Regions from separate parts of the Brevibacillus sp. M2.1A genome, predicted to be linked through region 1. Evidence: riboswitches for the same ligand, from Rfam matches in the RefSeq annotation. Region 1 holds a riboswitch; the other holds the start of a gene.
What was found. A riboswitch is a leader RNA that binds a small molecule or an ion and turns the genes downstream of it on or off. The one in region 1 is predicted to bind cyclic di-AMP.
Positions count from the first base shown of each region.

Region 2: it holds a riboswitch for cyclic di-AMP, as region 1 does, so the genes downstream of both, HP567_RS04795 (quaternary amine ABC transporter ATP-binding protein) here and HP567_RS18470 (CAP domain-containing protein) in region 1, are expected to answer to the same signal.

Region 1 covers NZ_JABSUY020000001.1:3,844,576-3,849,576, forward strand. Annotated here, with positions in the region: gene HP567_RS18445 (catalase) at 1-355, opposite strand, end outside; gene HP567_RS18450 (2-phosphosulfolactate phosphatase) at 436-1,158, opposite strand; gene HP567_RS18455 (hypothetical protein) at 1,366-1,737, shown strand; gene HP567_RS18460 (cold-shock protein) at 1,904-2,107, opposite strand; gene HP567_RS18465 (rhodanese-like domain-containing protein) at 2,538-2,882, shown strand; cyclic di-AMP (ydaO/yuaA leader) riboswitch at 2,967-3,123, shown strand; gene HP567_RS18470 (CAP domain-containing protein) at 3,131-3,919, shown strand; gene HP567_RS18475 (hypothetical protein) at 3,984-4,136, opposite strand; gene HP567_RS18480 (homoserine dehydrogenase) at 4,237-5,001, opposite strand, start outside.
Region 2 covers NZ_JABSUY020000001.1:962,986-967,986, forward strand. Annotated here, with positions in the region: gene HP567_RS04785 (ABC transporter permease) at 1-1,624, shown strand, start outside; gene HP567_RS04790 (ABC transporter ATP-binding protein) at 1,621-2,676, shown strand; cyclic di-AMP (ydaO/yuaA leader) riboswitch at 2,847-2,993, shown strand; gene HP567_RS04795 (quaternary amine ABC transporter ATP-binding protein) at 3,387-4,613, shown strand; gene HP567_RS04800 (ABC transporter permease) at 4,597-5,001, shown strand, end outside.

The DNA.
Region 1 (5,001 bases):
TTTCGGGCGAATGCGTGCCATGATTAACCGTAGAAAAACGCACAAACACAGGCGTTTTTTTCCCACGCTCCGAAAACAGCTTCGCCCTCGTGTATGTAGAAACTGGCTCATCACCTACGGTTCCATACGCTTCAAAAAAGCCATGTGCTCCTGCACCTCGACTATGCACGACACGTTCAGGTGTTTTCTCTCGATCAAAATGCGTGATTTTTTCAAGAAAGTCGTAATTCTCCAGAACGGTTGGCCCGCGATTTCCAACTGTCCGCAAGTTCTGGTTGTCTGTGATCGGATGGCCTTGACGATTCGTCAGGATATTTTCTTCTGCCTGGTTGATGGACTTTCTGCTGTCATCCATATGAATCCTCCCTGTCCAGTTTTTCTCATGTGTGGTTCATAACCATGGTTACCGAATGAGGGATTCTTTATGCGAAAAGACTAAATCGCTTCGTACGCAAAATCATCGTTAAGCACTGGAACTGAGCCACTCTGATTCCATTCCGCTGCCAGTGAGACATCTTCCAGGTAGCCCATACTGATCAGTTCTTGGCCGGAAGCACACTTCTGCAAGTAAGCGGGAAGAAGACCTTGAGTGGATCGAAAGGCTGCCACCGCCATTTCAGCCTCTGGTGACAAACGATACCCCTCTAGTTCGTGAAGCAGCGCACCTGCCGCAATCATATCCTCAATAGCGGGTCGCAATGCTCCATTTCCCCACCGTTCACCGCAAGCAATGACCGTTATCGTTCCTTTCTGCTGCTGTATGTATCTGGCTACGGATAGCGCATTACGCAAGCACGCAGCGACCACCCTCGCCCCTGTTTTCTTTGCCAACACGGTACAGGTCGATCCGTTTGGTGAGGGTAACACCACTCTACTTCCCACCGGAACCGTTTTCAGACAGGCTGGCGAAAGGGAGATTGGTTCGCCGCGTTTTCCAGCGAGCAGCGCTGCTTTTTGTTTGGCGAATGCAATGGCTGACTCATCCTGTACCTGATAAGGATAGACGATACCCCCACGTCCCGTTACGATATCTACACACGTACTGAACGAGAGTACATCGATAATAACGATCATATCCGATGCTGCTCCGACCTGTTCCACCCCTTCGTATCCCCAATCAAATCGAGCCGTATAGTCTAGTTGCTTGTATACAGGCATTTCTCCCAAACCCTCCACCGTCCTCTATCAAAAATAGTTACTCGTCCCCTTACGTTCGCCGTTACAAATCAAGACAAGAAACAATATCGTATTATTGTCCCACTAGATTACACAAGAATGGAGTGAACATGGATGTCTGAAATCGAATACGACGACGATCAAGGTAATACTGAAAGCAGAAATCACAGACGCCCAAGAAGAAATACGGTGAGAACGACTGGTATTTTGCAAAATAACCTCGCCCGAGCTGTCACTGCTCACCTCGACCTGGTAAACCTGAACACAGAAGAGGTTGAAGTACGTGTGCAAGTATTGAACTGGGGTAACGCCGTTACGCAAACGAATCCAGTTAGCACCTTGCTTGACATTACGCAATTTATCCCTGCGAATACTCGCACTGCTTTCAATGCGCTTGTCCCCGCTTCTTTCCACTATGAAGTTCGCCTTACCGTAGCAGAAAACAACAGAAATGTCCTTCTCACCACTTATGGCCGTACTTCTATCGGCGGCGGTCAAGTTGTTGGTCTTACCGTTCTTGACAGTCAATTCCAAACTGTCGATATCGAAACTTGTATTTAACTATTTTGCAGGAAGAAAATGAGGAATTATGGTGGGACGCCATAGTTCCTTTTTTAATGATTCGCATGCACGAATAGGCGCTGGGGACTATCCCAACGCCTTTTTACTTCTATGTTCTACGACAAAAAAACTGCCCTCGAAAGGACAGTTTCTTTTAAAAGGAGACTTACAGTTTTACTACGTTCTCAGCTTGTGGGCCACGGTTGCCTTGAACAATGTTGAATTGAACTTTTTGACCTTCGTCCAAAGTTTTGAAACCGTCACCTTGGATTGCGCTGAAGTGTACGAATACATCGTCTCCGCCTTCTACTTGAATGAAACCGAAACCTTTTTCTGCGTTAAACCATTTTACTGTTCCGTTCGTTTGCATCTAAAAAAACCTCCAAAAATTCAATTTGAATATGCTAGTCATATTTACCGAAGCAAATAAAGCTCACATATCATGAAGAAATACCAAATCATGTGCTGTGATACGCCTTCATGATATGTGAATTTTACTTACTTAGCAAATATATGAATGTCATAGGACGGAACTGCAAAATTAAAAACTAAACCTTTTGAAAACCTAAAACAATGAAAGCCCTTCCTCTCTTCCATCCTTGCGGCTCCGATGACCGCGCCAGTGTGAATCGGGGATTCAAAAATGTTATCCATCAGCATACAAACACCTCGATGAATGATTAGGTATCAATTTTTCAAGTAGCAACCTCATTCTACCATGGTTGTCCAATAAAAGCAACCGTTCAGCCTTATTCTGGACGAAGCGGTACTCTGTTACAATAGGATTGGGAGGGATTACATTGGAAAATCATATTTTGACAACCATTCAATTATCCGAAATGCTTGAAAAGAAAGTGCCTGTACTTTTATTGGACGTACGCGACTCCGAGAAATTTATTTCCGGCAGCCTCGTTCACGAAAACGCGTCGGCGCGAAACGTCCCTTATCTTCTTATGAAGGAACAGGACAAGCCACTTGATGAAGAAACCGAAAAACTCGCGCAAAATGTGCAGATCGTTACCTTATGTACAACAGGTAATAAAGCTCAAAAAGCTGCGGCTCTGCTTCGTGAGCATGGTTTTCATGCGAATGCATTGGAAGGCGGCTTAACTGCATGGAAGGAACAATCAAACAAAGCGAAATGAGCCTAATTTATCAACGATTCTAGCTAGTTGCCATATATTACTCCTTTATTTCGATTGGGATTGTCTGATATCGTTGTTCATGCCAAACGAAATAAGCCGAGACTTCCTCTTGAAAAGGAAGTGCGGGGGACTTTTTTGTGGATGAGTTATTCCACATTGGGGTGAATCGCCGAACTGGCGTAGGGTTGTTTCCTCAATCCGAATCCGACAACTAACCTCGTAGGCCAAAAAAAGGAGAGATTTGTTTAATGAAACGTTTTGGTTCTGTTACAATCGCGATGACTCTTGGTCTGGGCTTGGCTTTGACAGGGTTTGCTTCTTCTGCTTCCGCAGCATCTAACTGCCCATTGAAGAACGGACAATTCCAATTCAATGCGGGTCAAAATATGGGACAATTCCAAAAAGCACCAAATGCACAACAGTTCTTTAACTTTTTCCAAAAACAAGGCTTTGTTCCTGGCCAGCCACAAGCAGTACAGCCAATGCAACCTGTTAAGCAAGGACAAGCAACACCTGTACAACCTTGCCCGATTCAACCAGGAACTTTCCAACCAGCACCCGTACAACAAGCTCCAGCACAACCAGCACCAGTTCAAACGGCACCAGCACAACCTAGCAATAATGTCACTCAGCCTGCCGCTCCGGTAAATCAAGCGGATGAAGCTAAAACTGGTGATTTTGCGAAACAAGTCGCGGATTTGGTGAACCAAGAACGTGCAAAAGCAGGTCTCAAACCTGTTCAAATGGATGCGGCACTGTCCAAAGTAGCGTTGGCAAAAGCACAAGATATGTCTGCTAACAACTATTTTGACCACAACAGTCCAACGTACGGTTCTCCATTTGACATGATGAAGCAGTATGGCATTCAGTACTCGACTGCAGGCGAGAATATCGCCATGGGTCAACAGAGTCCACAAGAAGTTATGCAACAATGGATGAACAGTGAAGGCCACCGCCAAAACATTATGAACCCTGATTTCACAAAAATTGGTGTAGGCTTCACAAATGGCTACTGGGTACAAGAATTTATCGGGTAGAACACTGCCTGATAAACGAAAAGCCGGTGTCTCGTAATCGAGACCCGGCTTTTTCGTGTACGCGTTACTTTCGCTTCGCTTCTGCCGCCTGTTTTTTGGGGGTACAGCAGCTTTCCTGCTCATTGAGCAAAGCAACATCCTTTTGATTCATTTCTTGCTTCGTTGGGTAAGCAGATACTTGCTGCAGCTCGGCATTGACATCAGACGATTGTTTCATCCGTATGGCCCCCTCACCGTTATTGGTGGTACATCCCTAGTATGCACGCGGTTCTAAACGACTCATTCCTAAGGAACACTGGAAGCACATGCAAATGAACCTATCTGCTTATAATATGTTCAAGGTCTTTTAAGGCAGCCGCCGCTGCCGCCACAGGATCTGATTTTCCTCCAACGACCAATAAATCCCCCATGACATCTGTTTCTACCCGTATGGCTTTTGTCGTACCAGATACAGATGCAAATGGATGGGTAAGATCCACCGCACATAAATCTACTGCGACAGATACCGTGCCATTCGCTTCCTTTTGGATCGTTCCGATCAGCTTGGGAATCTTCGAGTGCTTTTTCCATGCCTCGATTTGTAACGAGGTTATTTCGCGAATACTTGCGCGTGTTATATCGGTTAGTTTTACTTGCGCATCAAAAGCAGCGTTTGCCAAGATCGTGAGCTTCGAAGCTGTATCCCATCCATCGATATCATAGGAAGGGTCCGGTTCGGCAATCCCCATCTTCTGAGCGAGCTCGACTGCTTCTGCACAGGTGAGCCCCTCTTCCATCATTTTTGTGAGCACGAAGTTTGTCGTTCCCGTAAAAATACCTTCGACGCGTTTTACTTCACAGCCTGCCAAGTTATACTGCAACAGATCGATCGTCGGCAGAGCTGCTGCTGTTGCTCCACTCCCTTTCAATGCGACGCCATGTTTTTTGGCAAGAGCGGCTAAGCCAGCATAATCGACTACAAGTGCGCCTTTTGAAATGGCGATCGCATGCATGGCATTCTCCAAAGCATAACGAATAAAAGTAAGACCGGGTCCGCCCTCTTTTTCAGATGGACCTGCCTCGATGAGCACGTCTGCTTGAGC
Region 2 (5,001 bases), 2.9 Mb from region 1:
CTTTTTTATGTATCCGTTGTGGAAGTTGATCGCTCTTAGTGTGCAAACAGAAGCAGGGATCGGTCTTCGATACTTTGCGGATGTGATCACACATGAACGCACGTGGAACGCTATCGGTCACAGCGTTACGGCGGCAGGAGCTTCTACGCTCATCGCGTTAGTCATTGGCGTGTCGTTGGCTTGGTTATGCGCCTATACAGACATACGCTGGAAGTCTGCCATTCATGTACTTGCCCTGTTGCCATTGCTGATTCCCTCGTACGTGATGACCTTGGCCTGGACACAACTGGCAGGTCCGCAAGGGGTATTGAACCGGGCAGCGAGCTGGCTTTATGGTGGGCCTTTGGAGCTGTGGGACGTCTATGGCTTGGACGGGATCATTGTTGTAATGGGTCTAACGCATTATCCGTTGGTCTACATGCTCACGCTGTCCGTTCTGTATCGGATTCCCAAAGAACTGGAATGGGCGGCTCATTCTTCAGGGGCTACGGCTACGACCGTATTTCGCAAGGTGACACTCCCACTCGCCTTACCGGGAATTGCAGGAGGCGGACTGCTTGCTTTTATTTCCGGACTCGATAATTTTGGTGTCCCTGCGTTTCTCGGGATCCCGGAAAATATCCCTTTATTGAGTACGTTGATTTATGAGGAGGTCATCGGATTTGGACCGAGCGCTTTTGCGAGGGCATCTGTCTTGTCTATTTTGCTTGGCGTGATAGCATTGGCGGGAACAGGAGTACAGTGGCTCTTTTTGCGTAAAAGCCGGGTGGACCAGACCAGTGCCGAGGACAAATCGATTCGCCGTCACTTGGAAAGATATCGACGGGGTGTGGAGGTTCTTGTTGGACTCTTTTTGTTGGTGACGAGTGTGCTTCCTCTCTTGTCCATGGCAGCGAACGCTTTCATCAAGGCGTATGGGTTGCCTTTTGTTCCGCAAAATCTGACATGGAAGCATTTTGCGTTTGTATTGTTTGACCATGTTGGAACGAGAGCGGCCATCGGCAATAGCCTGATGCTGGCCTGCTTGACTGGCGTCTTGTGCGTGGTGGCTGGAACATGGTTCGCTTACTGGCGCATCCATCGGCCTTCCTTTATGGGAAAAGTAATGGAAGGGGCTGTCGCTTTGCCGTATGCTTTGCCCGGTATGGTGCTTGGTCTGGCGATGATTTTAACGTGGATCGAGCCGATTCCCAGCTGGCAGCCAGGAATATATGGAACGGTTTGGCTCATTTTGATTGCGTATGTGACTCGCTTTTTGATCTTGCAAGTAAAAAGCAGTACGGTCTCCATTATGCAGGTGGGCAAGGAAGTAGAAGAAGCAGCACGGATCAACGGTGGTCGATTTTGGACGAGGTGGTCCCGGATATTGCTCCCGCTCTATGCACCGGGAATGGCAACAGGCTTGTTTCTAGTGTTCCTGACAGCATTTACTGAATTGACAATATCATCGCTTCTGTGGTCATCCGGTTCGGAAACGATCGGTGTCGTTATTTTTAGCTTTGAGCAGGCGGGATCAACGACTCATAGCACGGCCCTTTCTTCGTTGATCGTAGTGGCCATCCTGCTGGCTTTGACAATGGGCGGTTTATGGAAACGATATTGGCAACGGAGGATACAGGGATGAACAGTGCAAGAGTGAAGGGCGTTTCCAAAAAATTCGGAGATGTGACGGTGCTCCACCATCTGGATCTACAAATTGGACAAGGGGAATTCGTTGCTTTGCTCGGGCCGAGCGGCTGCGGAAAAACGACACTGCTTAGGCTATTGGCGGGTTTTGAATCGCCTACCAGCGGAGAAATCTGGATCAATCAAGAGTGCGTAGCGGACCAGGCAAGAAGAAAGCCGCCAGAGGAGCGGCGGATTGGTATGGTGTTTCAGTCATTCGCACTTTGGCCGCATTTGACTGTCTATGAGAATGTCGTGTTTCCGTTGCAACATCAAAAGCACGTGCCTGCCGCTTACAAAGATAATCCAAAGGTACGGGTGGCACAAATGCTGGAGATGGTCGGTCTTGGAGGAATGGAAGAGAGATTTCCCAATCAGCTCTCTGGTGGACAAAAGCAGCGCGTTGCTCTGGCGCGGGCCATCGTGTTTAACCCTACGCTGCTTCTGATGGACGAGCCATTGAGCAGTCTCGATGCAGAGCTGCGTATGCAAATGCGCAAGGAAATCCAATTTATTCACCGCGAGCTGGGGACTTCCATCGTCTACGTCACACACGATCAGTCAGAGGCACTGGCTATGGCGGATCAGATCGTCGTAATGAAAGGAGGCAGGGTGGAACAAGCAGGTAGCCCGCAGGATATATACTATTCGCCCCAATCGCCTTTTGTCGCCAAGTTTGTGGGACGGGCTAACTTCTTAAAAGGAAACTGGTCTTGCCCCAATACCTTTCTGTTGGAGAGGCAAGGAGAGCCAGCGGTACCGATTGCTGTTTCCCGCGACTTTTCTTCCTTTCACGCTCAGCAAATATTGCCGGTTCGTCCCGATCAGTTGAAGCTCGCAGCGTGGCAGCAAGGAATGGAAGGCGTTATCGGAAAGGTATCTCATGTGCAATTTCAGGGGCGAGAACTGCTTTATTCCATCCGGGTCGGGGAGGATGACTGGGAGGTTGTCACGGACATCAGTCAGCGCTTTTCCTATGAGGAGCGTGTATGCGTAGAGGTTTGTGTATAAAAAGGGAAAGATAGCCAAGTGATTCTTCAATTGGATGAGCATGAACCATCTAAATCAATGCGACTCATTAAGAAAGGCGCTATTCTGTTTGATTCAACGAAAATGAACGTTCACAATAACTGGAAGCGAGCGTATAATCAAAGTCACAATCACGATCAAATAAGCAACAAAACACAATACGGCCTAGTTCCGATATTCTCGGAAGCGGGGGAACCAATCTTTTGGGGTTAATCCTGAGTGATCAGGAGGGATGAGGAAATGTCTTCTCTGCCATCCTACCCGTCAGCTAACCTCGTCGGCCAAAGCAGGGAAGGTCATGAATGGATAAAGTCTAGGCATATAATGCGCAACAAGGGGACTCCTTGCGGGCGTGTGATAGGTCGATACAGGCTTTTTCTTTGGGACCTTTGTTCTGGAGAAAAAGAATGGATCGGCCTATTTTTTATGGAAATACCGACGAGCAGCTTACGCCGATACAACGTGAAGGGAGTGGTGTGGATCGCTGAGAGGCAGTCGGTACGACATAAACCGCTGACAATCGAAATCAGGAAGACAGAGTACAGGGAGTCCTGAAAATGGGCGCCAGGTATTACGTAAGCCTGCGGATTTTCTACACGAGTAAAAATCAAGCGTGCCTGCTTGGTTTTGCTTGAGTGTGGAAGCTTCGCGGGCTTTTTACATTTACGAAAAAACGAAGGATGAGGGATACCATGCCCAAAATGAAAGTCGATCGACTGACAAAAGTGTTCGGCAAGCAGCCCGAACTGGCCTTGAAGCTGCTGGCGGAAGGACGGACAAAAGAACAAATTTACAAGCAAACTGGCCAGTCCATCGGTGTCAATCAGGTCAGCTTTGAAGTCGAGGAAGGTGAAATCTTTGTCATTATGGGCCTGTCAGGCAGCGGCAAGTCCACCTTAATCCGACTGTGTAATCGACTGATTGACCCAACGAGCGGAAGCATCGAGATCGATGGGGAAGAGATCGTGGACATGAAGGCAGCAGCTTTGCGTGAGGTGCGGAGGAAGAAGCTCGGGATGGTTTTTCAAAATTTCGCCCTGTTTCCGCAGCGGTCGGTACGAGAAAACGTGGAGTTTGGTTTGGAGATTCAGCAAGTACCGCCAGGACTCCGGCAAGAAAGAGCACGGGAAGCACTTGCGCTCGTTGGATTAACCGAGTGGGAAAATGCGCACCCGGATCAATTGAGCGGAGGGATGCGCCAGCGGGTCGGTCTGGCGCGGGCGTTGGCTAATAATCCAGATATTCTCTTGATGGACGAAGCGTTCAGTGCACTGGACCCACTCATTCGAAAAGATATGCAGGATGAGCTGCTGGAGCTCCAGATGACGATGAAAAAGACGATCCTGTTCATTACACATGACTTGCATGAGGCGTTGCGACTGGGCGATCGGATTGCCTTTATGAAAGACGGGCAGATCATTCAGATCGGCCGCCCGGAAGAAATTATGGCAGACCCAGCGGATGAATTCGTGCGGAAGTTCGTGGAGGATGCCGACCTGTCCAGGGTGCTCGTTGCTGAAAATGTGATGAAACGGGCAGAAGCAATCACGCCTGACAAAGGGGCCCGAGTGGCGCTGCAACTCATGATGGATAATGGCGTGTCCAGCTTGTACGTCGTGGACAAAAAGCGCACACTGCTTGGCTTGATTACGGCGTATGACGTATCACTTGCGATTGGTACGGGAGATTCGCTGGAGGCAATCATGAAAACCGACCTCCCTACCGTTTCGCCTGACGCACGTCTGCACAGCTTGTTCCCGATGATGGCAGACCTGCACGTCCCGATTGCTGTAGTGGGCGACCAGCAGCGATTATTGGGTGTCATCGTAAAAGGAGCGGTGCTAGGCGGGCTGGTAGGCAAAGTCAATGTACAAGAGCATCAGAGAGCAGAGGTGATGAGTGATGGACGCCGTGCCTAAGCTGCCGATTGGCGGTTGGATGGAAGGGTTCGTGGAGGTGCTGGGCCAGTACAAAGGGGTATTGTTTGATCCGGTGGCTATCGTCATTTCCACGATGGTGACTTACTGTTCTACGGTTTTGGCAGAGATACCTTCGCTGATTCTCATCTTGTTGCTGGGGGCCGCTGCGTGGGTTTTTGCAGGGAGAGCGTCCATGGTCTTTACGGTTGTTGGACTTTCTCTCATCCACAACTTGGGGTACTGGGATGAAACGATGGAGACATTGGGACTCGTCCTCACTGCTACCATGATTTCGATCGTCATCGGGATTCCGGTGGGCATTCTTTGCGCGAGACACGATACGTTTCGCAATCTGGTTACGCCAGTACTGGATTTGATGCAGACGATG